Regions from separate parts of the Pseudomonas sp. No.117 genome, predicted to be linked through region 1. Evidence: predicted binding sites of a transcription regulator. Region 1 holds the regulator's gene; each other region holds the start of a gene.

The links. The regulator sigma-54, encoded in region 1, starts transcription at its own class of promoters, with help from an activator protein. The targets are predictions, from matches to a motif close to ANTGGCATNNANNTTGCTNT.
Region 2: ACYJP6_RS18850 (flagellar basal body rod protein FlgF) is a predicted target of sigma-54. The motif match lies at 3,442-3,461, and genes of this name have one in related genera.
Region 3: ACYJP6_RS19415 (circularly permuted type 2 ATP-grasp protein) is a predicted target of sigma-54. The motif match lies at 2,939-2,958, and genes of this name have one in related genera.

Annotation. Positions count from the first base shown of each region.
Region 1 covers NZ_BAAJNP010000002.1:379,871-389,656, forward strand. Annotated here, with positions in the region: gene ACYJP6_RS05240 (MlaC/ttg2D family ABC transporter substrate-binding protein) at 1-104, opposite strand, end outside; gene mlaD (outer membrane lipid asymmetry maintenance protein MlaD) at 119-595, opposite strand; gene mlaE (lipid asymmetry maintenance ABC transporter permease subunit MlaE) at 595-1,389, opposite strand; gene ACYJP6_RS05255 (ATP-binding cassette domain-containing protein) at 1,389-2,198, opposite strand; gene ACYJP6_RS05260 (KpsF/GutQ family sugar-phosphate isomerase) at 2,403-3,377, shown strand; gene lptC (LPS export ABC transporter periplasmic protein LptC) at 3,460-4,032, shown strand; gene lptA (lipopolysaccharide transport periplasmic protein LptA) at 4,019-4,561, shown strand; gene lptB (LPS export ABC transporter ATP-binding protein) at 4,558-5,286, shown strand; gene ACYJP6_RS05280 (RNA polymerase factor sigma-54) at 5,389-6,882, shown strand; gene hpf (ribosome hibernation-promoting factor, HPF/YfiA family) at 6,972-7,280, shown strand; gene ptsN (PTS IIA-like nitrogen regulatory protein PtsN) at 7,299-7,763, shown strand; gene rapZ (RNase adapter RapZ) at 7,765-8,619, shown strand; gene ACYJP6_RS05300 (HPr family phosphocarrier protein) at 8,651-8,923, shown strand; gene ACYJP6_RS05305 (superoxide dismutase) at 9,015-9,629, opposite strand.
Region 2 covers NZ_BAAJNP010000007.1:343,339-353,124, reverse strand. Annotated here, with positions in the region: gene cheR (protein-glutamate O-methyltransferase CheR) at 1-205, shown strand, start outside; gene flgB (flagellar basal body rod protein FlgB) at 426-848, shown strand; gene flgC (flagellar basal body rod protein FlgC) at 851-1,288, shown strand; gene ACYJP6_RS18860 (flagellar hook assembly protein FlgD) at 1,305-2,027, shown strand; gene flgE (flagellar hook protein FlgE) at 2,056-3,366, shown strand; gene ACYJP6_RS18850 (flagellar basal body rod protein FlgF) at 3,517-4,257, shown strand; gene flgG (flagellar basal-body rod protein FlgG) at 4,304-5,089, shown strand; gene flgH (flagellar basal body L-ring protein FlgH) at 5,116-5,811, shown strand; gene ACYJP6_RS18835 (flagellar basal body P-ring protein FlgI) at 5,823-6,926, shown strand; gene flgJ (flagellar assembly peptidoglycan hydrolase FlgJ) at 6,940-8,205, shown strand; gene flgK (flagellar hook-associated protein FlgK) at 8,215-9,786, shown strand, end outside.
Region 3 covers NZ_BAAJNP010000008.1:24,768-34,553, forward strand. Annotated here, with positions in the region: gene ACYJP6_RS19390 (1,2-dihydroxy-3-keto-5-methylthiopentene dioxygenase) at 1-336, shown strand, start outside; gene mtnC (acireductone synthase) at 333-1,019, shown strand; gene ACYJP6_RS19400 (PLD nuclease N-terminal domain-containing protein) at 1,124-1,336, shown strand; gene speE (polyamine aminopropyltransferase) at 1,433-2,284, shown strand; gene ACYJP6_RS19410 (ribonuclease E inhibitor RraB) at 2,389-2,730, shown strand; gene ACYJP6_RS19415 (circularly permuted type 2 ATP-grasp protein) at 2,988-4,397, shown strand; gene ACYJP6_RS19420 (alpha-E domain-containing protein) at 4,460-5,413, shown strand; gene ACYJP6_RS19425 (transglutaminase family protein) at 5,410-6,213, shown strand; gene ACYJP6_RS19430 (peptidase) at 6,325-7,062, shown strand; tRNA gene ACYJP6_RS19435 (tRNA-Ser) at 7,596-7,685, shown strand; gene ACYJP6_RS19440 (HDOD domain-containing protein) at 7,750-8,562, opposite strand; gene lpxH (UDP-2,3-diacylglucosamine diphosphatase) at 8,746-9,474, opposite strand; gene ACYJP6_RS19450 (peptidylprolyl isomerase) at 9,471-9,786, opposite strand, start outside.

The sequences.
Region 1 (9,786 bases):
GTGGTGGTCTGCTGGATCACGTCATGGGCCGAGGGCGCCGCCTGGGACACCAGCGGCAACAGGGCCAGGATCGCGATGACTCCGTGACGAATTAGCTTGAGCATGAAGAAGCCTCTCATCATTTGTTGGCGGAAGAGTCTTTATTGACCGAGTTGAGCAGGAATTTGCCGATCAGATCCTCGAGAACCAGCGACGATTGTGTATCGCGAATGGTCGAGCCCTCCTTGAGCACCTGTTCGTCGCCGCCCACGCTGATGCCGATGTACTTCTCGCCGAGCAGGCCGGCGGTCAGGATCGAGGCGATGGAGTCCGTCGGCAGGTTGTCCACCTGCTGGTCGATCTGCATGGTGACCCGGCCGCGGTAGCTGTTGCGGTCGAGGTCGATGGCGGTCACCTTGCCGATGGTCACGCCCGACAGGGTCACCCGCGATCTCACGGTGAGACCGGCGATGTTGTCGAAGTAGGCGTAGACCTTGTAGGTATCGCGATGGTCGCTCATCGTCAGACCGCTTACCCGCAGCGCCAGCAACAGCAGCGCGAGCACGCCGGCCAGCAGGAAGAGTCCGACACCGATTTCCTGGGTGCGGGTTTGCATCAGAGATCTCCAAACATCAGGGCGGTAAGAATGAAGTCGAGGCCGAGCACGGCGAGCGACGCATAGACGACGGTACGGGTGGTGGCGCGACCGATGCCTTCGGAGGTCGGTTCGCAGTCATACCCCTGGAAGACGGCCACCCAGGTCACCACGAAGGCGAACACCAGGCTCTTCACCACGCCATTGAGCACGTCGCTGAGCATCACGCTGTTCTGCATGGTGGCCCAGAAGGAGCCGTCGTAGACGCCGAGCCAGTCGATGGCGACCATGGCCGCGCCCCAGATGCCCACCACGTTGAACAGGGCGGCCAGCAGGGGCATGGAAATGAAGCCGGCCCAGAAGCGTGGCGCGACGATGTACTTGAGCGGGTCCACGCCGATCATTTCCAGGCTGGACAGCTGCTCGGTGGATTTCATGTTGCCGATCTCGGCGGTCAGGGCGGAGCCTGCCCGGCCGGCGAACAGCAGGGCGGTCACCACCGGGCCGAGCTCTCGCAGCAGGGTCAGGGCGACCATCTGCCCCACGGCCTGCTCCGAGCCGTACTTGACCAGGATGTTGTAGCCCTGCAGGGCGATCACCATGCCGATGAAGAAACCCGACACCACGATGATCGGCAGCGACAGCACGCCGACCGCATAGAGTTGCTTGCCCAGCAGCTGCAGGCCACTGCCCGCGCCCCCGCGACCGAAGACCGCGAGCAGCAGGACAATCACCGAGCGACCGATGGCCGCCACGACATCCAGCCCGGCACGGCCCAGCCGACGAATCCGCTCCACGGCGGAGACCTTACGCATCAGTGTTTCCCCAGCAAGGCATCGCGCAGATCCGGCGCGGCGAAGTGGAAGGGTACCGGGCCATCGGGGATGCCCTGCATGAACTGGCGAACCCGCGGATCCGGCGACTCGCGCAGTTCCTTCGGCGTGCCCTGCCCCAGCACCTTGGTGTCGCCGACCACATAGAGGTAGTCGGCGATGCTGGCGGTCTCGGCCAGGTCGTGGGAGACCACGATGCTGGTCAGGCCCAGCGCCTGGTTGAGCAGGCGGATCAGCCGTACCAGCACGCCCATGGCGATGGGATCCTGGCCGACGAAGGGCTCGTCGTACATGAGGATCTGCGGATCCAGGGCGATGGCTCGCGCCAGGGCGACCCGCCGCTTCATGCCGCCGGACAGTTCGTCCGGCATCAGCTCCACGGCGCCGCGCAGGCCCACGGCCTGCAGCTTGAGCAGGACGATATCGCGGATCATCTCCTCGGGCAGCTTGGTGTGCACCCGCAGCGGGAAGGCCACGTTCTCGAAGACATCGAGATCGGTGAACAGCGCGCCACTCTGGAACAGCACGCCCATCTGCCGCCGCATGTCGAACAGTTCGCCGCGGGACAGCTGGGGCAGGTTGGCACCATTGACCCAGATCTCGCCACTGCTCGGCCGTAGCTGGGCGGCGATGAGACGCAACAGGGTGGTCTTGCCACTGCCGGACGGCCCCATGATGCCGGTGACCTTGCCCCGCGGGATGCGGATATCGACCCGGTCGTAGATGAGGCGCGTGCCGCGCTTGAAGGAAACGCCCTTTAGCTCCACGGCGTACGGGCTATCGACGGTCATCGAGACTCCTAAGGTTCAACTCTGTGCAGGGAGACGTCGCTCCGCCGCGTCAGGGCACGCGACGCGCGCATTCGGCGGTCCCGGCAAAAGGGCGGCACTATAGCATTCGTTGCCGATGAGACCGCCGACCTGCGGGCGACGTTGCTGAGGGTCGCGGCTTTGCGCATATAATTTCCGATTGTCCCGTCACCTGCCTTCTGACCCATGCCCGACTCAATAGATTTCATTAGTTCCGCCAAGCGCACCATCGATGTAGAGCGAGCGGCGGTGGCCGCCCTGGGCGCACGCATCGACGAAAGCTTCGCCCAGGCCTGCCGCCTGCTGCTGGCCTGCCGCGGCCGCATCGTCGTGCTGGGCATGGGCAAATCCGGCCATGTCGGCAACAAGATCGCTGCCACCCTGGCCAGCACCGGCAGCCCGGCCTTCTTCGTCCACCCGGCCGAAGCCAGCCACGGCGACATGGGCATGATCACCCGGGATGACGTCATCATCGCCATCTCCCAGTCGGGCACCTCGAGCGAGATCCTCACCCTGCTGCCGCTGATCAAGCGCCTCGGGGTGCCGCTGATCACCTTCGCCGGCAATGCCGCCTCGCCGCTCGCAAGAGTGGCGGACGTCCAGCTGGACACCAGCGTCGAAACCGAGGCCTGCCCACTCAACCTGGCGCCCACCTCCTCCACCACCGTCGCCCTGGTGCTGGGCGATGCCCTGGCCATCGCCCTGCTGGAAGCCCGCGGCTTCACCGCCGAGGACTTCGCCTTCTCCCATCCGGGCGGCGCCCTGGGGCGGCGGCTGTTGCTCAAGGTGGAGAACGTCATGCACGCCGGCGCCGGCCTGCCGCAGGTGAGCGAGGATACCCTGGTGTCCGATGCGCTGCTGGAGATGTCGCGCAAGGGCTTGGGCTTGACTACCGTGGTCGACACCGATGGCCAGCTCGCCGGCATCTTCACCGACGGCGACCTGCGCCGGGCGCTGGATCGCGGCATCGACGTGCGGACCACGCCCATCGCAACCGTGATGACCCGTGGGGGTCGAACGGCGAAGGCCCAGATGCTCGCCGCCGAGGCGCTGAAGATCATGGAAGAGCACAAGATCAATGCCCTGGTGGTGATAGACGACGCCAAGCGACCGATCGGCGCCCTCAACATGGGTGACCTGCTACGCGCCGGGGTGCTGTAGGCCGGGTTATACTGACTGGCTATTACGCCGAAAACGTACGTTCAACCCGCCGCCCTTGGTGCGGCCCATCACAGGTACCCTCATGTTTCGCAGCTTGCGCCGCCCCGTGCTGTTGGTCCTGATCGCCGCCGCGCTCATCGCGATCGGCTACTGGAACATCCTGCCGCAGCGCTTCGTCGACGCGCCGGCGTCGTCGACCCCGCAAGACAGCGCCATCGACGGCTACGCGCTCAACACCCGCACCATTCAGTATCGGCTGGACGGCAAGGTCCAGTACGAACTCAAGGCCGAACGCAGTGAACACGTCAAGGCCACCGACATCACCCTGGTGACCCGGCCCGACATGCTGGCCTTTCGCGGCACCGACTTCCCCTGGCATGTTCGCAGTGCCCGTGCCGAAGTCGCCCCTGGTGGCAGTCAGGCGGAGCTGATCGACGACGTCCGCGTGGAGCGTACCGATGCGAGAGGCCGCCCGGTGGTGTTGACCACCACCCGCATGACCGTCTTTCCTGACAAACAATATGCGCAAACCGAGCAAGCCGTTAGAATCGAGGCCGCCAATGGGGTGACCACGGCCAATGGCATGAAAGCGTATCTAGAAGACGGCAGAATGCTCCTGCTGTCCAACGTAAGAGGCCAGCATGAGGTTCGTTAAAACCCTCCCCTTCCTGTTCACCCTTGGCGCCACCTTTGGCAGTGCCGCGGCTTGGGCCCTGCCGACCGATCGCACCCAGCCGATCCGCGTGCAGGCCGACAGCGCCGAGCTCGATGACAAGCAGGGCGTGGCCGTGTACCGCGGCGACGTGGTCATCACCCAGGGCAGCATGAAGATCACCGGCAACACCGTGACCCTGACCCAGGACAACCAGGGCAACATCAAGGTCGCGACCTCGGTAGGCAAACCGGCCTATTACGAGCAGAAGCCGTCGGCGGACAAGGACCTGGTCAAGGCCTACGCCCTGACCATCCAGTACTTCGCCCAGGAAAACCGCATCATCCTGATCGACCAGGCCAAGGTGATCCAGCAGGGCAACACCTTCGAAGGCGAGAAGATCGTCTACGACACCCAGCGCCAGATCGTCAACGCCGGGCGGGCCAACGGCAGCAAGGTCACCACGCCGCGGCCGCGGATCGACATGGTCATCCAGCCCAAGGATCAGCAGCAGTCGGGGCAGGGACAATGACGGTTACGCTCAAAGCCCAGCATCTGGCCAAGAGCTACAAGGGTCGTCAGGTCGTCCGCGACGTCAGCGTCAGCATCGACAGCGGCCAGATCGTCGGCCTGCTCGGCCCGAACGGTGCCGGCAAGACCACCTGCTTCTACATGATTGTCGGCCTGGTCAAGGCCGATCAGGGCCGGGTGCTGATCGACGACCAGGATGTCACCGCCCTGCCCATGCACGGTCGCGCCCGCGCCGGGATCGGCTACCTGCCCCAGGAAGCCTCGATCTTCCGCAAGCTGACCGTGGCCGACAACATCCTCGGCATCCTGGAAACCCGCAAGGACCTGGACAAGGCCGGCCGCCTGCGCGAGCTGGAAAGCCTGCTGCAGGAGTTCCACATCACCCACATCCGCGACAACCGCGGCATGAGCCTGTCCGGCGGTGAGCGGCGCCGCGTCGAGATCGCCCGCGCCCTGGCCACCGCGCCCAAGTTCATCCTGCTGGACGAACCCTTCGCCGGCGTGGATCCCATTTCGGTGGGCGACATCAAGCAGATCATCCGCCACCTCAAGGCCAAGGGCATCGGTGTGCTCATCACCGACCACAATGTCCGGGAAACCCTGACCATCTGCGAAACGGCCTATATCGTCAACGATGGCCAGCTGATCGCCGAAGGCACCGCCGAGGAAGTCCTCGCCAACGACCTGGTGAAGGAAGTCTACCTGGGCCACGAATTCCGCCTCTAGGCAAACCCAGGGAAACAAGGCATATAATTTGCTAACGCTCGCAGGGTTCGCGAGGTTCGGTGGCGCTGTTCGCGTCGGTAGACAAGGTGTAATTCCGCAGCCATGAAACCATCGCTAGTCCTCAAGATGGGCCAGCAGCTGACGATGACGCCGCAGCTGCAACAAGCCATTCGTCTGCTCCAGCTGTCGACGCTCGATTTGCAGCAGGAAATCCAGGAAGCCCTGGAATCCAATCCGATGCTGGAACGCCAGGAAGAAGGGGAAGACTTCGACCAGAGCGACTCTGCAGGCGACAGCGATGAGGCGGCGAACCCGGGCAACCTGGAAACCACCTTCAAGGAAACCTCGGTCGCCACCAACGAGATGGCCGACGAATCCGAATGGAGCGAGCGCATCCCCAGCGAGCTGCCGGTCGACACCGCCTGGGAAGACATCTACCAGACCAGCGCCAGCAGTCTGCCCAGCAACGACGATGACGAGTGGGACTTCACCACCCGCACCTCGGCCGGCGAGAGCCTGCAGACGCACCTGCTCTGGCAGCTCAACCTGGCGCCCATGTCGGACCTGGACCGCCTGATCGCCCTGGCGATCATCGACGGCATCGACACCGACGGCTATCTGCAGGAAAGCCTGGAGGACATCCACGCCTCCCTCGACCCGGAGCTGGAAGTCGATCTCGACGAGGTCGAGGTGGTGCTCAGACGCGTCCAGCAATTCGAACCGGCCGGCGTCGCCGCGCGCAACCTGCGCGAGTGCCTGCTGATCCAGCTGGCGCAGCTGCCTGCCACCCTGCCCCTGCTCGGCGAGGCCAAGCGCCTGGTCGGCGACTACTTGGATCTGCTCGGCAGCCGCGACTATGCCCAGCTGATGCGGCGCATGAAGATCAAGGAAGACGAGCTCAAGCCGATCATCGAGCTGATCCAGACCCTGCATCCGCGGCCGGGCTCGCAGATCGAATCCAGCGAAGCCGAATACGTGGTGCCGGACGTCATCGTGCGCAAGCACAACGAACGCTGGTTGGTGGAGCTCAACCAGGAAGCCGTGCCGCGCCTGCGGGTGAATCCGCAATACGCCGGCTTCGTCAAGCGCGCCGACAGCAGCGCCGACAACACCTACATGCGCAACCAGCTGCAGGAGGCGCGCTGGTTCATCAAGAGCCTGCAGAGCCGCAACGAGACCCTGATGAAGGTGGCGACCCAGATCGTCGAGCACCAGCGCGGTTTTCTCGAATACGGCGAAGAGGCCATGAAGCCGCTGGTCCTGCACGACATCGCCGAGGCGGTGGGCATGCACGAATCGACCATCTCGCGGGTGACCACCCAGAAATTCATGCACACCCCGCGTGGCATCTACGAACTCAAGTACTTCTTCTCCAGCCACGTCAGTACCGCCGAGGGTGGCGAATGCTCCTCCACCGCGATCCGCGCGATCATCAAGAAATTGGTGGCGGCGGAAAACGCGAAAAAGCCGTTGAGTGACAGCAAGATCGCTGGTTTACTGGAATCGCAAGGTATACAAGTCGCTCGACGCACGGTGGCTAAGTATCGGGAATCCCTGGGTATCGCTCCGTCCAGCGAACGCAAGCGTCTCCTCTGACGCGTCCTGATGTGACCGTGCCTCGATCGACTCTTGTCACGTCGGCGAGCAGCTTCGCCGATCGCAGCCCGGCAATAAGGAGAAGCGGTATGCAAGTCAACATCAGTGGCCATCAGCTCGAAGTAACAGAAGCCCTGCGTGACTACATCGGCGAGAAACTCGCCCGCCTCGAACGGCACTTCGACCGTATTACCAACGTCCAGGTCATCCTCGAAGTGGACAAGCTCAAGCAAAAGGCCGAAGCCACCCTGCACGTCGCCGGCGCCGCGGTGGTCGCCAACTCCGAGCACGACGACATGTATGCCGCCATCGATCTCCTGGCCGACAAGCTCGACCGCCAACTGATTAAACACAAGGAAAAATCGATCGAACGCCAGCAGGGCGTCGGCGTCCGCTGAGGTTTCGATCGCCGCTTTATGATCAGACTCGAAAACATCCTGACCCCCGGCCGCACCCAAACGGGTGCGCCGGGTGGCAGCAAAGCCGCCGTACTGGAACGCATCGCCGAACTGGCCGCGCAGGAATTGCCCGGCCACGACGCGGCGCATATCTACGAATGCCTGATGGCGCGCGAGCGCCTGGGCTCCACCGGCTTCGGCAACGGCATCGCCATCCCCCACTGCCGCCTGGCGGGCCTGCAACAGCCGCTGTGCGTGCTCTTCCACCTGCAACACCCGGTGGACTTCGATTCCCTGGACGGAGCGCCAGTGGACCTGGTGTTCGTCCTGCTGGTCCCCGAGGCCGCCACCGAACAGCACCTCACCCTGCTGCGCCAGATCGCCGGCATCCTGGACCGGGCCGATATCCGCGAGCGGCTGCGCAAGGCCGGGGACAGCCAGGCGCTCTATCAGATCGTCGTCGAGGCTCAGAGCGGACACTGACATGCACCTCATCATCGTGAGCGGACGTTCCGGGTCGGGCAAGAGTACGGCGCTCAACGTGCTTGAGGACAATGGCTTCTATTGCATCGACAACCTGCCGGCCAGCCTGCTGCCCGACCTGGCCCAGCATGCCCTGACCGACATGGAGCGGCCCCAGCCCAAGGTCGCCCTGTCCATCGATGCGCGCAACCTGCCCAGCCAGCTGCAGCGCTTTCCTGAATTGCTCGAACAGGTGCGTAGCCGCAACATCCGTTGCGACATCCTCTACCTGGACGCCGATGACCAGACGCTGCTCAAGCGCTTTTCCGAGACGCGCCGCCGGCATCCGCTGTCCAACCAGGAAAGATCCCTGGCGGAGGCCATCCACGACGAACAGGTGCTGCTGTCGCCCATCGCCGACCTGTCCGACCTGAAGATCGACACCACCCACCTGAATCTCTATCAGCTGCGCGACATCCTCAAGCTGCGCCTGCTGAACGCGCCCGAGCCCGGTACCGCCTACCTGGTGGAATCCTTCGGCTTCAAGCGGGGCCTGCCGGTGGATGCCGACATGGTATTCGACGTGCGTTTCCTGCCCAATCCCTACTGGAAACCGGAACTGCGCGACTTTTCCGGCCTCGATGCCCAGGTGCGGGAGTATCTCGAGCAACAGCCCGAGGTAGAGACCCTGTACAATGACATCCGCGCTTACCTGGTGAAGTGGCTGCCGCGCTTCGCGGCCAACAACAGGTCCTATGTGACCGTGGCCATCGGCTGTACCGGTGGTCATCACCGCTCGGTCTACCTGGCCGATCGCCTGGGTCGCGAACTCAAAGACCTGCTCAAGAACGTCCAGATCCGCCACCGCGATCTCTGACGCCCGTTTTGTTTCGACAAGGACAGACTCAATGCCTGCCCAACAGATCACCATCATCAACAAGCTGGGCCTGCACGCCCGCGCGGCGGCCAAGTTCGTCGGCGTGGCCGGGCGCTTTCCCGCCAGTGTCCGCGTGGGTCGCAGTGGCGAGCCACCGGTGGACGGCAAGAGCATCATGGCGGTCATGATGCTGGCCGCCGGCAAGGGCACCGTCCTGCAACTGGAAACCGAAGGCGAACAGAGTGACGAGGCCATGCGCGCCCTGGTCGAGCTGATCAACAACTACTTCGACGAGGGCGAGTGACCGGCGTCCTGCCCCGCCGGCCGGCCCCGAGCAGCCCGCCGCCCCCATAGAAAAAGCCGCCCGAGGGCGGCTTTTTCTATGGCACGTCGACTCAGGCGTTCAGCGCCGCTTCGTAGCGACGGGACACTTCCGGCCAGTTGATGACGTTGAAGAAGGCACCGATGTACTCGGGACGACGGTTCTGGTAGCGCAGGTAGTAGGCGTGCTCCCAGACGTCCAGGCCGAGGATCGGGGTGTTGCCGGTCATCAGCGGGCTGTCCTGGTTACCGGTGCTTTCGACTACCAGCTTCTTCGTAGGGGTCACGCTCAGCCAGGCCCAGCCGCTGCCGAAACGGGTCAGGGCAGCCTTGGTGAAGGCGTCCTTGAAGGCGTCGAAGCCGCCCAGCTGGGACTCGATGGCCTCGGCCAGGGCGCCTTCGGGCTTGCCGCCGGCGTTGGGCGCCATCACGGTCCAGAACAGGCTGTGGTTGGCGTGGCCACCACCGTTGTTCTGCACGGCGCCGCGCTTGTCCTGGGGCAGCTTGTCCAGCTGACGAACCACTTCCTCGGCCGGCAGGGCGGCGAACTCGGTGCCTTCCAGCGCAGCGTTCAGGTTGTTGATGTAGGTCTGGTGGTGCTTGGTGTGGTGGATTTCCATGGTCTGGGCATCGACGTGCGGTTCCAGCGCGTCGTAGGCGTAGGGCAGCTGAGGCAGAGTGTGCGACATGCGGATTGTCTCCATGGTGGCTTTGGTGTGGACCCGCCACGGCGAGGCGGCGGGAAGTACGGCTGGAGCGCGGTAACGCCCCGACTGACCGTAAGCCCGTTCGGTCGAGGGATCCGACCGCGCAGGCGATGTCCTAGTGCATTGCTAGGATACTAAC
Region 2 (9,786 bases), on a different contig from region 1:
CCTCGGCAAGTTCGACATGGTGTTCTGCCGCAACGTGCTGATCTACTTCTCCGCCGAGGTGAAGAAGGACATCCTGACGCGCATCCACGCCACCCTGAAGCCCGGCGGCTATCTGTTCCTCGGTGCCTCCGAGGCCCTCAATGGGCTGCCGGACCTCTACCAGATGGTGCAGTGCAATCCGGGCATCATCTACAAGGCCAAGTAGGCCGGTCGACGCACACCCAGGGCAGACCCAGGTCTGCCCTTTCTTTTGCGCCAAACTTTTGCCGCGCTTTTGCCTGCGGGCGGCAAGGGCGGCGGAAAAACCTTGCCGCTTGCCGCCGTTTTGGCCGCAACCTAGGGCTAAGTCCTTGATTTTGATGGGTGCTGGAGACTGGCACGGGCCTTGCTAATTCGCTTGCAAGCCACGTCAAAGGTCTCTCGACATGAGCATCAGTTTCGAAAAGGCACTCGGCCTGCACGAGCAGGCGCTGAACTTCCGTTCGCAGCGCGCCGAGGTGTTGGGCAACAACCTGGCCAATGCCGATACCCCTGGCTACAAGGCACGGGACCTGGATTTCAGTGCGGTACTCGCCGAGCAGGCGGCCAAGGGCTCTTCCGGTGCCACCCGGCATTATCAGCTGGAAACCACCAACAGCCGGCACATCGCCGCCGACGGCTTCGACATGGGCATGGGCGATGCGGCCCTGAAGTACCGCATTCCCAGCCAGCCCTCGGTCGACCAGAACACCGTGGATGCCCAGGTGGAGCAGGCCAACTACGCCGAGAACGCCATGAACTTCCAGGCCAGCTTCACGCTGCTCAATAGCAAGTTCAAAGGGCTGATGTCGGCCATCAAGGGAGAATAACCATGTCCCTGAGTTCGTTGTTCAACATCGCCGGTAGCGCGATGAGCGCCCAGAACGTCCGGCTCAATACCGTGGCCAGCAACATGGCCAACGCCGAGTCGGTCGCCTCCAGCGTCGACCAGACCTACAAGGCCCGTCATCCGGTGTTCGCCGCCCAGCTCAGCGAGGCCCAGGGTGGTTCCTCGCTGTTCGACGAGCAGGGCCAGGCCGGGGTCGGCGTGGAGGTGAAGGGTATCGTCGAGGACCAGAGCGAGGTCCAGAAGCGCTACGAGCCCCATCACCCCATGGCGGACAAGGACGGTTACGTCTACTACCCGAACGTGAACGTGGTAGAGGAAATGGCCGACATGATCTCGGCCAGCCGTGCCTTCCAGACCAATGCGGAAATGATGAATACCGCCAAACAGATGATGCAGAAGGTGCTGACCCTGGGTCAGTGATCGCTAGGGAGTCGACATGACCACCACTTCTTCCACCACCAGCAGCAGCTCGCTGCTGTCGTCGGTGCTGTCCAACAGCAAGGTATCGAGCAGCTCGGTGACGTCCAGCGGCACGACGACTTCGGGAAGCACCACCAGCAGCCTCGGGAAGAACGACTTCCTGAAGCTGCTGGTGACCCAGCTCAACAACCAGAATCCGCTGAATCCGCAGGACAACACCGAGTTCGTCGCGCAACTGGCGCAGTTCAGCAGCGTCGAGTCCTTGCAGAACCTCAATACCTCGGTGGATTCCATCGTCAGCAACTACAACTCTTCCCAGGCGCTGCAGGCCTCTTCGCTGGTAGGGCGCTCGGTGATCGCCGCCGGCAGCACGGCGGTGGTCGATACCACCACCGGCATGACCGGCAGCGTGGTGTTGCCCTCGTCGGGCAGTGATCTTTCGGTGGGCGTCTACAACAGCGCCGGCTCCCTGGTCGACACCATATCCCTGGACGCCAAGAGTGCCGGCACCCATGCCTTCAGCTGGGACGGCAAGGACAGCTCAGGCCAGACATTGGCCTCCGGGACCTACACCTTCAAAGCCACGGCCGCCATTGGTGGCACCTCCACGGCGCTGACGACCTACCTGCCGAACACCGTGAGCAGCGTGACCCTGGGTACCAGCGGCAGCGACATGACCCTCAACCTCGCCGACGGCACCAACGTCGCCTTGGCGAACGTCAAGACCATAGGCCAGTGAGCCGGCCCCGCCGGACAGGAGTACAACCATGAGCTTCAACGTCGGCCTCAGTGGCCTCAATGCCGCCGCCACCGATCTCAGCGTGACCGGCAACAACATCGCCAACGTGGGCACCACGGGCTTCAAGTCCTCGCGCGCCGAATTCGCCGATGTCTATTCCAGCTCCATGTACCTGGGGTCGAGCGCCAACCAGCCCGGCGCCGGCGTGCGGACCGCGGCCGTGGCCCAGCAGTTCACCCAGGGCAACGTGACCAGCACCGGCAATGCCCTGGACATGGCGATCAATGGCGGTGGCTTCTTCGTCATGAACAACAACGGCTCCAATCTCTATTCGCGAGACGGCACCTTCAAGACCGACGCCAATGGCTTCGTCGTGAACAACTCCGGCTACAACCTGCGCGGCTACGCGGCGGATAGCGATGGCAACGTGATCAGCGGCATCGCTACCAATCTGAAGATCGACACCACCAACCAGGCGCCGAAGGCCACGACCAAGGACACCGAGGTGTTGAGTCTCAATTCGTCGGCGACCATTCCCACCACGGCCACGTTCAATCCCAGCGATGCCACCAGCTTCAACAACTCGACGTCCACCAGCATCTACGACTCCCAGGGCAACGCCCATACCTTGACGTACTACTTCGCCAAGACCGGCACCAACACCTGGAACATGTACAGCCTGGTCGATGGGCGCAACCCGGCCGACCCGACGTCCACCACGCCCCTGAGCAACACCCTGACGTTCGACAGCACCGGCAAGCTCAGCGCCACGGGCGGCACCGGCCTCACCGTCACCAGCACCGGCAAGTTCGCGCTGAACAACTGGGTGCCGGCCACCGTGACCAACAGCACGACGACGCCCGCGACCTATGGCGCCAACGGCGCGTCCGCGTCCACTACCGGCATCGCCATCGACCTGAGCAGCACCACGCAGACCGCGACCCCCTTCGCGGTGACCAGCAAATCCCAGGACGGCTACACCACCGGCCAGTTGTCGGGCCTGTCCATCGATACCGAAGGCAAGCTCTACGCGAGCTTCACCAATAGCCAGTCCAAGGTGATCGGCCAGGTGATCCTGGCCAGTTTCGCCAACAACCAGGGTCTGACCCCGCTGGGCAGCAACACCTTCGCCCAGTCGTCCACCTCTGGCCAGGCGGTGGTGGGAACACCTGCTTCCGGCACGCTGGGGACCCTGACCTCGGGCTCGCTGGAGGCGTCCAACGTCGATCTCAGTACCCAGCTGGTCAATCTGATCGTGGCCCAGCGTAACTACCAGGCCAACGCCAAGACCATCGAGACGGAAAACACGCTGTCCCAGACCATCATCCAGATCCGCTAACGGTTCTTTGACGGTCGCTCTGAAAAAGCCCTCTTTGCGAGGGCTTTTTTTCTTCTAAATCAATGGATTGTCGAGAGTGGCACGTGCCTTGCTGAAGAGGTCTGGACAGTTTCAGACCCCTGGCGATACCGATCGCCTTGCGAGGACCCTATGGACCGATTGCTATATCTCGCCATGACCGGCGCCAGCCAGAACACCATGGCCATCCAGGCGCACTCCAACAACCTCGCCAACATCTCCACCAGTGGCTTTCGCCGGGATTTCGAGCAGGCGCGCTCCATGCAGACCTTCGGCGAGAGCTACCCCTCGCGGGTCTATTCCATGAGCGAGCGGCCAGGCACCGACTTCACCCCAGGCACCCTGCAGGAAACCGGTCGGGATCTCGACGTGGCCATCCAGGGCAATGGCTGGATCGCGGTGCAGGGCGCCGACGGCAAGGAAGCCTACGTCCGTACCGGCAGCCTCAAGGTGGACGCCTTGGGCATGCTGCGTACCGGCAACGATTTGCCGGTCCTCGGCAATGGCGGGCCGATCGCCGTGCCGCCCAATCAGCAGATCGAGATCGGCCAGGACGGCTCCATCACCGTTCGCGGCGCCGGGGAAAACACCAATGCCCTGGCGGTCATCGATCGCATCAAGCTGGTCAATCCGGACCCGAAGAATCTCGAGAAGGGCCTGGACGGGACCATCCGTACCAAGGACGGCAAGCCCGCGGCGGCGGACGCTGGCGTCCAGGTGGTGTCCGGTTTCACCGAGTCGAGCAACGTCAGTGCGGTGGAGGAGATGACCTCGATCCTCTCGCTTTCGAAGCAATTCGAACTGCAGATCAAGATGATGAAATCCGCCGAGGACAACGACGCGTCCATGGCAAAGGTTTTGCAATTCAGCTGATTGAACGCTGTTGACGCCTGATTCCCGGCGCCGAAGGAGAAAAACGATGATTTCCGCCCTCTATGTCGCCAAGACTGGTCTGGCCGCTCAGGACACCAACCTGACGACCATCTCCAACAACCTGGCCAACGTCTCGACGACCGGCTTCAAGCGCGACCGCGCCGAATTCCAGGACCTGCTCTATCAGATCCGTCGCCAGCCCGGTGCGCAGTCCACCCAGGACAGCGAGCTGCCCTCGGGCCTGCAGCTGGGTACCGGTGTGCGTATCGTCGGCACCCAGAAGACCTTTACCCAGGGCACCCTGCAAACGACCGAGCAGCCGCTGGACATGGCCATCAATGGCCATGGGTTCTTCCAGGTCCAGATGCCCGACGGCACCGTCAACTACACCCGCGACGGTACCTTCCACCTCAATGCCGACGGCCAGATCGTCACGGCCAATGGCTTTCCGGTCGAGCCCGCCATCACCGTGCCGGCCGATACCCAGACCTTCACCGTCGGCCAGGACGGCACCGTCTCGGTGACCCAGGCCGGCTCCTCGACCGTTACCACCATAGGCACCATCCAGACCGCCCAGTTCGTCAACCCGGGCGGCCTGCAGGCCATGGGCAACAACCTGTTCGCCGAGACCACCAGCAGCGGCGCGCCCCAGGTCGGTACGCCGGGCAACAACGGCCTGGGCACCATCCAGCAGAACACCCTGGAAACCTCCAACGTGAGCACCGTGGAAGAGATGGTGAACATGATCACCACCCAGCGCGCCTACGAGATGAATTCCAAGGTCATTTCCACCGCCGACCAGATGCTCGGCTTCGTCACCCAGAACCTGTAACAGCCGCCCCTGCGAGGTAGCGCTCCATGAATCGTCTCTTTGCCATCGCCCCGCTGTTCGGAGCGCTCGTTCTCGCAGGATGCGTAGCCCCGGCCGCCAAGCCGGACGATCCCTACTATTCCCCCGTGTTGCCCCGCACCCCGGTGCCCGCGGCGCAGAACAACGGTGCCATCTTCCAGTCGGGCTTCGAGCAGAATCTCTACACCGATCGCAAGGCCTTCCGTATCGGCGACATCATCACCATCACCCTGCAAGAGAAGACCCAGGCCAGCAAGAACGCCAGCTCAGACATCGCCAAGAACAGCAAGGCGACCCTCGGCCTGACCTCCCTGTTCGGCGCCAAGCCGTCGATCCCCAATCCGCTGTCTGACGGCGACCTGAGCCTGGACGCCGGTTTCTCCGGCAACCGCTCCAATACCGGCAAGTCCACTGCCGCCCAGGGCAACAGCCTGACCGGCTCGCTGACCGTGACCATCGCCGAGGTACTGCCCAACGGCATCCTGGTGGTTCGCGGCGAGAAGTGGCTGACCCTCAATACCGGCAACGAGCTGATGCGCATCCAGGGCATGGTCCGCGCCGACGACATCGCCACCGACAACACCGTGCTCTCCACCCGCGTGGCCGATGCGCGGATCACCTACTCGGGCACGGGCTCCTTCGCCGATGCGAGCCAGCCTGGCTGGTTGAGCCAGTTCTTCGGCAGCGCCCTGATGCCGTTCTGAGGATGACCCCCATGCGCAAGACCCTGTTCGGCCTGCTCGCCCTGCTGCTGGCCATGCCCTTCGCCCAGGCCGAACGTCTCAAGGACATCGCCAATATCCAGGGCGTACGGACCAACCAGCTGATCGGCTACGGTCTGGTGGTGGGGCTGCCCGGGACCGGCGACCAGACCACCCAGACCCCCTTCACCATCCAGACCTTCAACAACATGCTGGCGCAGTTCGGCATCAAGGTCCCGGCCGGCACGAGCTCCGCCCAGCTGAAGAACGTCGCGGCGGTCTCGATCCACGCAGACCTGCCGGCCTTCGCCAAGCCTGGCCAGACCATCGATATCACCGTGTCCTCCATCGGTAATTCCAAGAGCCTCAGAGGCGGCAGCCTGCTGCTATCGCCGCTCAAGGGGATCGATGGCCAGATCTACGCCATCGCCCAGGGCAACCTGGTGGTCGGGGGTTTTGACGCCGAAGGCCGCGATGGCTCGAAGATCACCGTCAACGTTCCGTCGGCGGGCCGTATTCCTAACGGCGCCACCGTCGAGCGGCCGGTGCCGAGCGGCTTCGACCAGGGCAACAGCATCACGCTGGACCTCAAGCGCAGTGACTTCACCACGGCCAAGCGGGTGGTCGACAAGATCAACGAGACACTTGGCGCGGGTGTTGCATCAGCCGTTGATGCCGGATCGATTCGCGTCACGGCGCCGGTCGATCCTGGCCAGCGCGTGGACTACCTGTCGATCCTGGAGAACATGGAGGTGGATCCGGGGCAGGAGGTGGCGAAGGTGATCGTCAACTCCCGCACCGGGACCATCGTCATCGGGCAGAACGTCAAGGTGTCGCCGGCGGCGGTGACCCAGGGCAGCCTGACCGTGACCATCAGCGAAGACCCCCAGGTCAGCCAGCCCAATCCCCTGTCGGGTGGGCAGACGGTGGTGACGCCCCAGTCGACCGTCAAGGCCAAGCAGGAGGCCAAGCCGATGTTCAAGTTCGGTCCGGGAACCACCCTGGACGAGATCGTGAGAGCGGTGAATCAGGTGGGCGCTGCGCCCAGCGACCTGGTGGCCATTCTCGAAGCGTTGAAACAGGCCGGCGCGCTGCAGGCCGACCTGATCGTAATCTGATGGAGTAATGGCGATGACTGCACGCCTGGGCGGGACTTTCGATTCGGTGGATTCTGGTGCCTATACCGACCTGAACCGCTTGAACAACCTCAAGAACGGGGCCGATCGCGACAGCGAAGGCAACGTCCGCAAGGTTGCCCAGGAGTTCGAGTCGGTGTTCCTGAACCAGATGCTCAAGTCGATGCGCTCGGCCAACGAGGTGCTGGCCCAGGACAGTCCGTTCAACAGCCAGACCACCAAGCAGTTCCAGGACATGTACGATCAGCAACTGTCGGTCAATCTCGCCAAGAACGGCGGCGGCATTGGCCTGGCGGACATGATGACCCGGAGCATGCTCAAGGATGCCGGCAAGACGCCGTCGACCGAAGGCGCGGCCACCAAGACCGCCGCCCCGGCGACCGCCGGCTCCGCCCAGGCAGGTGCCAGCGTGGCGATGGACATGCGTCGCGCCCTCTGGGATGGCAAGACCTCGCAAGCCGCAGCGGTGGCCAGCTCGACCGGCAGTGCCAGCGAGCGCAAGGACGTGTCGGCGCTGCTGAATTCCCGCCGTCTGGCCATGCCCAGCAAGGCCAGCGCGGCCCAGAGCCAAGAGGCCGTGCTGGCAGCGGCGGCCAATGCTGCCAGTGGCAACGGCAACAGCGCGACGGCGGCCAATGCCACCAACTGGAAGGCCGTGCAGCAGTTGGGCACCCCGGCCGTGGCCAGCGTGAGCGGCAGCGCCCGGCTGAATGGCGGCAGTGTCGCCCCGCTGGGGCAGACCGCAGGAAAGTCGGTGTTCCGCACGCGTCAAGAGTTCGTCGACACCATGCTGCCCATGGCGCAGGAAGCGGCGAAGAAGATCGGCGTGGATGCCCATTACCTGGTGGCTCAAGCCGCACTGGAAACCGGCTGGGGCAAGTCCATCATCCGCGAGCGGGACGGCAGCACCAGCAACAACCTGTTCGGCATCAAGGCCCATTCGAGCTGGGACGGCGATGTCGCCACCACCCTGACCACCGAATACCGCAACGGCAAGGCGAGCAAGGAAGCCGCGGATTTTCGCTCCTACGATTCCTTCAAGCAGAGTTTCGACGACTACGTGAGTTTCCTGCAAAGCAACGATCGCTATGGCAAGGCGCTGGCCAAGGGCGGCGACTCCAGCCAGTTCATGCACGAGTTGCAACGGGCCGGCTACGCCAGCGATCCGCAGTACGCCCGCAAGGTCAGTCAGATCGCACGGCAAATGAAGAGCACCTACGAAAACATCGCTGCGGTCGATACCTCGGTAAAGCGTACCTAAGGACAATCCATGGCCAGTCTCATTTCCATCGGTCTCTCGGGTATCCAGGCCAGCCAGTCGGCGCTCAGCACGACCGGCAACAACATCACCAACGTCGATACCGCCGGCTATTCCCGTCAGGCGACGGAGCAGCACGCGGCAGCGGCGCAGAACGTCGGCGTCGCCTACATCGGCAACGGCACGACCCTGGCAGACGTGCGGCGCTCCTACAGCCAGTACCTGACCACCCAGTTGCAGACCAGCACCGCGCTGGACAACGAGGCCCAGACCTTTTCCACCGCCGCCAGCTCGGTGGACTCGCTGTTGGCCGATAGCACCACGGGGGTCAGCACCGCCCTGAGCAAGTTCTTCTCGGCGCTGCAGACGGCCTCGGCGACGCCCACCGACAGCGCTTCGCGCTCCCTGGTGCTGACCAGCAGCTCGACGTTGAGCCAGAGATTCAATTCGCTGGCCAGCCAGCTCTCCGACCAGAGCAACTACATCAACACCCAGCTGAGCGCGTCGGCGACACAGGTCAACACCCTGGCGAACAAGATCGCCCAGTACAACCAGGCCATCACCGTGGCCTCGGCTGGCGGCACTACCCCCAACTCGCTGCTGGATGCGCGGGACCAGGCCATCAACGACATGTCCAAGCTGGTCGGGGTTAGCGTGGTCAACCAGGATGGCAACTACAACGTCTACATCGGCTCCGGCCAGCCGCTGGTGGTGGGGGGCTCGGTGAGTTCGCTCAGCGCCCAGGCCAGTACCCTGGATCCCTCGCAATACGCCCTGACGCTGACCATGCCCAGCGGGATCGCGGTGGATGTCACCCAGTCGATTTCCGGTGGCTCCATGACCGGCCTGGTGCGCTATCGCGACGAGGTGGTGAATCCCTCGCTGAACAGCCTGGGTCGGCTGGCCCTGGTGGCCTCGGACTCGATCAACAAGCAGCAGGCCCAGGGCCTGGACCTGAAGGGCAATTTCGGCACCAAGGTATTCAACGACATCAACAGCGCCACGGCCATCGCCTCGCGCAGCATCGGACGCTCCACCAACAGCGATGTCAATGCCAACCTCAATGTCACCATCGCCGACAGCAGCGACCTGACCGTCAGCGACTACCGGGTGGTTTTCACCAGTGCCACCCAGTACAGCGTGACCCGCCTGTCCGATGGCCAGGACTTGGGGAGCCACAGTCTCACCGCCTCGCCGGCGGACGAGATCGACGGCCTGCAGCTGGGGCTGCGGACGGGCAGTGTGACGGCGGGTGATACCTTCACCGTGCAGCCCACGCGCCTGGCTGCCAGCCAGGCAGCGGTCACCATGACCGATGCCCAGGACCTGGCGTTCGCTTCGCCGCTGAAGGCGGCGAGCAGCGCCGCCAACATCGGCACCGGTACCGTGAGCGCGCCGACCCTGGTCACCCAGCGCAGCATCTATGACAGCGCCTCGGCCAGCAGCCTGGCGACCAGCGTCCAGAACGCCATGCCGGTGAAACTCCAGTTCGGGGCCGCCGCCAGCGATGGCAGCCAGAGCTACACGATCTACGACGCGGGCGGCAACAGCCTCGGTACCGGCTCCATCGTCGCCGGCCAGAGC
Region 3 (9,786 bases), on a different contig from region 1:
ACCGTGGACGTCATCAGCATGAGTCCGGAGCATCCGCAGAAGGAGGCGCTGCGCGCCAAGTTCCTTGAAGAGCATCGCCACAACGAGGACGAGGTGCGCTTCTTCGTCGCCGGCCAGGGCCTCTTCACCCTGCACATCGCCGACCACGTCTATGCGGTGCTGTGCGAGAAGAACGATCTCATCTCGGTGCCGGCCGGTACGCCGCACTGGTTCGACATGAGCGAGTCGCCGTCCTTCGTCGCCATCCGCCTGTTCGACAATCCCGAAGGCTGGGTGGCCCACTTCACCGGTGTCGACATCGCCCAGCGGTTCCCGCGGCTGGAGGTCGAGGCGTGACGATCAAGGGCATCCTCACCGATATCGAGGGCACCACCAGCGCCGTGAGTTTCGTCTTCGACGTGCTCTTTCCCTACGCCCGCGAGCACCTGCCGGCCTATGTCCGCGCCCATGCCGGGGAGCCGGCGGTGGCCGAGCAGCTCGACGCGGTGCGCGCCGAGGCGGGCGAATTGGACGCCGAGGTAGAGCGGGTGATCGCCATCCTGCTGGAGTGGATCGCCGCCGACCGCAAGGCCACCCCGCTTAAGGCCCTGCAGGGGCAGGTGTGGGAAGAGGGCTATCGTGCGGGCACCCTCAAGGGGCACGTCTATCCCGATGCGGTCCAGGCGCTGCGCCAATGGCATGCGGCCGGGCTGCCGCTGTACGTCTATTCCTCCGGTTCGATACAGGCGCAGAAGCTGATCTTCGGCTGCTCCGAGCACGGCGATCTCACCGCGTTGTTTTCCGGGTATTTCGATACCCTGACCGGCGGCAAGCGCGAGGCGGAGTCCTATGCGCGCATCGCCTTGGCCACCACCCACGTACCGGCGGAGCTGCTGTTCCTTTCCGACGTGGTGGAAGAGCTGGATGCCGCACGTCAGGCGGGTCTGCCGACCTGTGGCCTGGTCCGCGCCGGCGGCCAGCTGGGCGATCATCCCTGCGTCGCGTCCTTCGCCGAAATCGATCTGGCCGCCTTCGCGTGAGCCCTCGGCCGGCGCCGCTGCCAAGCGAGCCGGCCGAACTCGACGCCGCTCTTGCCAGTCCCAATTGACGAGACCTGTGTCCTCGCAACGGGAGTCGCGACATGATCAATTCCACCATTGGCGGTGTACTGGGCTTCATCGTCTTCCTGCTCGACATCTGGGCCATCGTCAACGTCATCCGCAGTGACAGCACCAGCAACGCCAAGATCGGCTGGACCGTGCTCATCATCGTGCTGCCGGTGATCGGCCTGATCGCCTGGGCGGCCGCCGGCCCGCGCGGCAATCGCTCGGCCACCGCGCCCACCCACAAGGGTTAGCCAGCACAACACTGGAGCCTGTCACATCCAGCTCTTACAATGCCCGGCTTTTGGCCGGGCATTGCTTGTCTCGGCCTGCCACCTGCGGAGATCGACATGAGCGACTACCTGGAAACCCTCTACACTGGCTACGGCCAGAGCTTCGCCGTCGCGCGCATGCTCCATGAGGTGCGCACCGCGCATCAGCATCTGGTGATCTTCGAAAATCCCGTGCTAGGCAAGGTCATGGCCCTGGATGGCGTCATCCAGACCACCGAGGCCGATGAATTCATCTATCATGAGATGCTCACCCACGTACCCCTGCTGGCCCATCCGGCGCCCAAGCGGGTGCTGATCATCGGCGGCGGCGACGGCGGCATCCTCCGCGAGGTGGCCAAGCACCAGGGGGTCGAACACATCACCATGGTCGAGATCGACGGCTCGGTGGTGGAGATGTGCAAGCAATTCTTCCCCGGCCACTCCGCTGGCGCCTTCGACGACCCGCGCCTGAACCTGGTGATCGACGACGGTATGAACTTCGTCGCCAACACGAGCGAGCGCTACGACGTCATCATCTCCGATTCCACCGATCCCATCGGGCCCGCCGAGGTGCTCTTCTCGGAGAACTTCTACCAGGCCTGCCACCGCTGCCTGAACGACGGCGGCCTGATGGTGGCGCAGAACGGTACCCCCTTCCTGCAACTGGAAGAGCTCAAGACCACCGCAAGCCGCATGGCGGGCCTGTTCGCCGACTGGCACTTTTACCTGTCGGCGGTGCCTACCTACATAGGGGGCGTCATGACCCTCGCCTGGGGCAGCAAGGACACTACCTTGCGTCGGCTGAGTGCCGAAACCCTGGCGAAGCGCTACAGTGAAACAGGCATCCAGACCCGTTACTACACCCCGGAGCTGCATGCCGCTGCCTTTGCTCTACCTCGATACGTGCTGGAGGCCATCGGCAAGGCGTAAGCCCTGGCGGTCGCGGCACCGTTCGAGTCTTCAGCCGCGACTCGCTGGGCGTCGGTAGCGACAGCCCAGCGAGCGAGTCATCCGAACCAGAGGAGGGAAGTCCTATGTCCTTGTCGTTTGCCGATGATGTGAGCTTGAACCTGCTGCAGCGGATGAAAGAGGGCGGCTTCGATTTCGCCCGCTTCCATCCGATCGATTTCTTCGCCATCTTCGCCGATGAAGGCAAGGCCCGCATCGCCGCGGACCAGTTTCACGGCGAATCCCTGAATACCCAGGTGATCCCCCACGAGGAGGGCGGTTGGCACCTGCAGGTCAGCAAGGTGATGTTCGCCACCCACGCCACCATCGACGACTTCGAGAGCGATCTCGAGGCCGTGGTGGTCCCGCTCGGCGGCCAGCTGGACGGCTGGGGCGTCACCCAGGAAGTCAATCGCAGTTCCGCCTGACGGCATGATCCCCAGGCCGGTATTCCAGTGGAATACCGGCTTTCACCTTCGCTAACGGCTCTCCCCCTCAACCATCGCACTTTCGGCGCAGCGCACCGTCTTAGCCTCATGACGGAGACGTTGCGGTGCACGCGCACGTCGAGGTGCCTGGCTTTGGTGCATCCTGTGCCTCGCCTTCGCGCAAGAGCTTGATTCTCAAGACTCTGGCGCTGGCACGAGGCTTGCGATGGTGCACCGTGGGTGACAAGGAGATCGGCATGAGCCGCCAACTGTATAACGAGATGTATGACGTCCAGGCGCAATGCCGACCGCATTATGGTCGCTATGCCCAATGGCTGAGTGAAACACCCCCTGAACTCCTGGCCCAGCGGCGGCGCGAAGCCGACCTGTTGTTCCACCGCGCCGGCATCACCTTCACCCTCTACGGGGACGAGCAGGGCACGGAGCGCCTGATTCCCTTCGACGCCTTGCCGCGGGCGATTCCCGCCAGCGAATGGCAGATCATCGAGCGTGGCTGCATCCAGCGCGTCCAGGCGCTGAACCTCTTTCTCGACGACCTCTACCACGACCAGCGCATCATCAAGGCCGGGGTCATTCCGGCCGAGCAGGTGCTGGCCAACGACCAGTACCAGCTGGCGATGCAGGGGCTGGACCTGCCCAACGGCATCTATGCCCACATCGCCGGGGTCGACCTGGTGCGGGACGGCGACGGTGCCTACTACGTGCTCGAGGACAACCTGCGCACCCCGAGCGGGGTGTCCTACATGCTCGAGAACCGCAAGATGATGATGCGGCTGTTCCCCGAGCTGTTCACCCTCGAGCGCATCGCCCCCATCGACCACTACCCGAACCTGCTGCTCGATACCCTGCGCAGCTCCACGCCGGTCAACAATCCCACCGTCGCCGTGCTCACCCCCGGCCGCTTCAACAGTGCCTACTTCGAGCATGCCTTCCTCGCCCGGGAGATGGGCGTGGAATTGGTTGAGGGGGCCGACCTGCTGGTCCGCGACGAGCAGGTGTTCATGCGTACCACCTCGGGCTTCCAGAAGGTCGACGTCATCTACCGCCGGCTCGACGACGCCTTCCTCGACCCGCTGGCCTTCAATCCGGATTCGCTGCTGGGCGTGCCTGGCCTGCTGGCGGCCTATCGCGCCGGCAACGTCATCCTGGCCAACGCCATCGGCACCGGGGTCGCCGACGACAAGTCCATCTACCCCTATGTACCGGAAATGATCCGCTTCTATCTCAGCGAGGAGCCGATCCTCTACAACGTGCCCACCTGGCAATGCCGCAAGCCGGACGAACTCTCCCACGTGCTGGCCAACCTGCCCGAGCTGGTGGTCAAGGAGGTTCATGGCTCCGGTGGCTACGGCATGCTGGTCGGCCCCACTGCCAGCAGCGCCGAGATCGAAGCCTTCCGCGCGCGGCTCAAGGCCAATCCCAGCGCCTACATCGCCCAGCCGACGCTGTCGCTGTCCACCTGCCCGACCTTCGTCGAGAATGGCATCGCGCCCCGGCACATCGACCTGCGACCCTTCGTGCTGTCCGGCCGCAAGACGCGCCTGGTGCCCGGCGGCCTGACCCGGGTCGCCCTGCGCGAAGGCTCGCTGGTGGTGAACTCGTCCCAGGGCGGCGGCACCAAGGACACCTGGGTGGTCCAGGACTAGACCGCCACGACACAGCGGCCGCCCCGGCGGCCCCGCAAGGACTTTTGAAAGGCGACCCCACCATGTTGAGTCGTACCGCTGCCGATCTGTACTGGATGTCCCGCAACCTGGAGCGCGCCGAAAACCTCGCGCGGATGCTGGACGTCAGCTATTCCCTGTCGATGATGCCGCAAAGCGGGCAGGGCGGTGGGCTGGATGAGCTGGCCATGCCCCTGCTCATCACCGGCACCCTGGACGATTACCGTGAGCAGCACGGCGCCCTGCATCCCGAGCGCCTGCTGCATTTCTTCGCCCTGGACGAGCGCAACCCCGGCAGCATCTATTGCTGCCTGCAGGCCGCCCGCTCCAACGCCCACGCCGTGCGGGGGCGCATCACCGCCGACATGTGGGAAAACGTCAACTCCACCTGGCTGGAGATGCGCGAGATCGCCGTGACCGGGCTGATTCGCTTCGGCATCAGCCGCTTCTGCGAATGGGTCAAGGAAAGGTCCCACCTGTTCCGCGGGGCCACCGTCGGCACCATCATGAGGAACGACGCCTACCGCTTCATCCGCCTGGGCACCTTCGTCGAGCGCGCCGACAACACCCTGCGCATGCTGGATGCCCGCTACCAGGTGCTGGGCGAGGAGGAGGCCGAGGCCATCAGCGATTCCTCCGCGCGCGGCTTCTACCAGTGGAGTGCCCTGCTGCGCGCTCTGAGTGCCTTCGAAGCCTACACCGAGCTCTATCGCGATGCCTTGAACGTGCGCAACGGCGCCGAATTGCTGTTGCTCAAGGAAGACCTGCCGCGCTCGCTACTGTCCTGTGTGATCGAATTGCACCGGGTGCTGGCCGGCCTGCCGGGCGAGAACGGTCGCGAGGCCAAGCGCCTGGCGGCCGGCCTCGAAGCCCGGCTGCGCTATACCAGCATCGATGAGGTGCTGGGCGAAGGCCTGCATCCCTGGATCGGCGATTTCATCGTCCATATCCGCCAGCTCGGCAGTGCCATCAATACCGCGTACCTGGAGACCGTATGAGACTCGCCATCCATCATGAAACCCTGTATCGCTACGCCGACCAGGTCCGGGCCAGCATCCAGTACCTGCGGCTCACTCCCCAGGGCGACGCGCGCCAGACGATCCTGGACTGGGACCTTTCGCTGCCGCGACCGGCGCGTGCCCAGCGCGATCCCTTCGGCAACATCCTGCATGTCCTGACCCTGGACACCCCGCATGACGCCATCACCATCACCGCCAGCGGCCAGGTGGAGATCGACGAGGACTTCGAGGCCGAGCCCTGCCAGGCCTCGGCCTTTCCCTTCCTGCGCCAGACCCGGCTGACCGAGGCCGACGCGGCCCTGGCGGACTTCGCCCGCGATGTCTGCGACGGTCGGCGGGACCGGGCCACGCTGATCCAGCTCATGGAGCGCCTGCACGAGCGGATGGCCTATATCCCCGGATCCACCGAGGTCGACGGCAACGCCGCCCAGGCCTTCGCCAAGGGTGCCGGGGTCTGCCAGGACCATGCCCATGCCTTCCTGGCCTGCGCCCGCAGCCTGGGCATTCCGGCCCGCTACGTGTCCGGCTATCTGTGTACCGACGACAGCGCGCACCTGTCCAGCCATGCCTGGGCCGAAGCCTGGCACGACGGCGCCTGGTACAGCTACGACGTGACCAACCGCCTGGCCCGGCCAGAACGCCACCTACGCCTGGCGATCGGCCTCGACTACCTCGATGCCTGCCCGGTACGCGGCATGCGTCGCGGAGGCGGAGTGGAGCAGATGGAGGCCAAGGTGCTGGTCGAGCCTTTGCAGCAGGTCCAGCAACAGCAACAATGAGTGAAGCCGGAAGCGGAGGGAGAGGCGGCCAGTGGCCGTCTTTTCTTTTTGCGTCCCTGCCGGCCGCGGTCAGTCGTCGCGGCCACGTCCGATTCATCACCCGAGGTTCGCATGACCTACTGTGTCGCCATGAAGCTGCACGACGGCCTGGTGTTCGTCGCCGACTCCCGCACCAACGCCGGGGTCGACAACATCGCCATCTTCCGCAAGCTGCACCTGTTCAGGGTGCCGGGTGAACGCCTGATCGCCATCCAGTCGGCGGGCAACCTGGCGACCTCCCAGGCGGTCATCAGCCTGCTACGGCAGCGGCTGGACAGCGAAGGGGAGAACCTGCACGGGGTACCGACCCTCAACGATGCCGCCCGGCTGCTCGGCCAGACCCTGCGGGAAGTCATGCAGCGCGATGCCGAGGATGCCCCCAATGGCCACGGCCTCGACCTGAGCTGTTCCTTTCTCCTGGGCGGCCAGATCAAGGGCGCCGAGCCGGAGCTGTTCAACCTCTATCCGCATGGCAACTTCATCAGCGCCACCGAGGACACGCCGTTCTTCCAGATCGGCGAGAGCAAGTACGGCAAGCCCATCCTCGACCGCGCCCTGACCTTCGATACGCCGCTCGAGGAGGCCCTGCGCTGCGCGTTGCTGTCCTTCGATTCGACGATCCGCAGCAACCTGTCCGTCGGCTTGCCCCTGGATCTGGTGGTCTATCCCCGAGATCGTCTTGACCAGGTGCGCAGCCACCGCATCGATGAGCAGGACGAATACTTCCAGAACCTGCGGCGGGGCTGGGGGGAGGGGCTGCGTGACCTGCTGGGGGCCTTGCCGGCACCCCCTGCCGATTACTGGCACTAGGCTCAGCCGAAGAAGCGGGACAGGTTGGGGATGACCAGTACTACGGTGGTGACAATGAGCACGAAGCTCGCCTGGCGCCACTTGGGGACGGGATTCTTGAACATGACTCGGGGCCTTTATTGTTAGCTGTTTGAAGCCTTTACGTCTTGGGCGGGATGCACGCGCGCGACCGTGGCCTGTAGCTAGTGATACCCGCAGGCTTGAGCACTATCCAGTAGCTATAGAACATAAATTTCAGTTTTGTGGCGCTGACTGACCAAGTGGTTATCAGAAGTGTCGCTCCGACTGATTTTTCCTTTGCTTTCAGTCCATTAGGATTTCGCTTGCGACGCTACCGTTGGTCGGACGTCCCGCCGGTTAGTGCGAGGAGTCCGGCGACCGACCGGTCATCCCGTGAACACCGGCTGGCGGCGCCTTGGCCAAGGTCCTCGTGCAAATGTATGAATCGATTGAAGAAAAAGCTTGCCATCGAAAACGCCTTTGCCTATAGTTGCGCGCCTCGGTGATGCAGACGCAGATGCCGAGCAAAATCTGGTGAGGTGTCCGAGCGGTTGAAGGAGCACGCCTGGAAAGTGTGTATAGGAGAAATCTTATCGAGGGTTCGAATCCCTCCCTCACCGCCAGATCTGAGAGAACCCCTGAGAGCCTAGCTCCAGGGGTTTTTTCTTGCCCGCCGTTTGGCGGCGCTCAGGCGGCCTGGCTGAACGTCGCCGCCGTGTCCCGGGCATTGGGCAGTACCGACGTCAGCTGCTCGAGATCGATGCTGGCGAACAGCGGCCCGCTCAGGTCCAGCACCTTGCTGTCTCCGGCGTTTTCCAGCAGTACTTCGGCCACGGCGACCGCCTGGGCCACGATCAAGGCATAGCGACCGTCCTCGGGCGCCTGTAGCGGGCGGGCCTGGAAGGCGATGGCGTCGCGCAGCACCTGGGGCAGTTGCCAGCGGCGGGCCAGTTCGGCGCCCACTTCCGGATAGCCGAAGCCCAGTTGCAGGGTTTCGTCGGCGGCGCGATGGCTGCTAGCGGTGGCACGCCCGGCCAGGCTCGGTGCCAGTTCGGGGGCGCCGCTCTGGATCAGCAATTCGCCGATGTCGTGGAGCATGCCGCAGGTGAAGGCGGTTTCCTGGTCCAGGCCGGCCTGCTTGGCCAGCGGCTTGCACAGGCTGGCGACCAGGAAACTGTTGTACCAGAAGGCCTGCAGGTCGAAGCCGGGCGCGGCCTTGAAGCCGCTGGCGAAGGCCGAGGCCAGGACCAGGGTGCGCAGGGTGTTGAAGCCCAGGCGCAGGGCGGCGTCTTCGATGCTGGTGGATTCGCGGGCACCGCGAAAGCGCGCCGAGTTGGCCAGACGCAGGACCTTGGCGGCGATGACCGGATCCCGGGCCACGGTGCGCGACAGGGTTTCGATGCTGGTGTTAGGGTCGTCGAATTGCTGGATCAGCGCCTGCGCCACTTCGGGAACGTTGGGCAGGTTGTGCAGTTGGGCAAAGAGGGTGTCGAGTTGCATGGGTGGTCTCCGCGAGAGGGTTACATCTCCTTACACCCTCGTCATCGGTCGCCTGGGTGGATTTCTGTAGCAGGCATGTGACGATCGGTCGCAGGGGCGTCCGGTCGCCTTTCCGTCGCCCGTGGAAAATCCTTGCTCGCCAAGGCCTTGGGTTCGCGGGGCGGACTTCGGCTGGACGTCCGCTTACCGTTCGTCGAGGGCGAAGTCCACCTGGCTCAGGCCGGCGGCGCTGGCTTCCAGTACCCAGCCACGGCGGTCCCAGTCACCGAGTACGATACGCTCGGCCGGCTGGCCATCCAGCCGCAGCTCATGGCGGGCGGGTCGGTGGGTATGGCCATGGATCAGGGTCGTCACCCGGGCGGCGCGCATCTCCCGTTCCACCTCCGCCTCGGTCACGTCGGTGATCTCCAAGGCCTTGGCCCGGGTCTGCTGGCGGCTTTCGCTGCGCAGCTTGCGTGCCAGCTTCTGGCGGGTGGCCAGTGGCAGGTGGCGCAGGATGAAGAGGGTGAGGGGGTTGCGCAGGATGCGGCGCAGCTTCTGGTAGCCCTCGTCACGGGTGCAGAGGGTGTCGCCGTGCATGAGCAGCACGCGGCGCCCCTGGAAGTCGGCGATATGCCGCTCCGCCAGCAGTCGGCAGCCCGCCTGGCGGCAGAAGCCCTTGCCGATGAGGAAGTCGCGATTGCCGTGCATCAGGTAGATCGCCGTGCCGCTGTCGGCCAGGCGGCGCAGGGCGCTGGCAATCTCGATCTCGAAGGCGCCCATGGCATCGTCGCCGATCCAGGCTTCGAACAGGTCGCCGAGAATATAGAGCGCCTCGGCACCGCGGGCCCGCGTCTCGAGAAGATGCAAAAACGCCCGGACGATGTCCGGGCGTTGCGGTTCGAGATGCAGGTCGGAGACCAGTAGGATCACTCGACGATCTCGGCCTTCTCGATGATCACGTCTTCGCTCGGCACGTCCTGGTGACCGGCCTTGCTGGTGGTGGCGACGCCCTTGATGGCGTTGACCACGTCCATGCCTTCGACGACCTTGCCGAACACCGCATAGCCCCAGCCCTGGCTGGTGGGCGCGGTGTGGTTGAGGAAGGTGTTGTCGGACACGTTGATGAAGAATTGCGCCGAGGCGGAGTGCGGGTCCATGGTGCGGGCCATGGCGACGGTACCGATCGCGTTGGAGACGCCATTGTTGGCTTCGTTCTTGATCGGCGCGCGGGTCGGCTTCTGC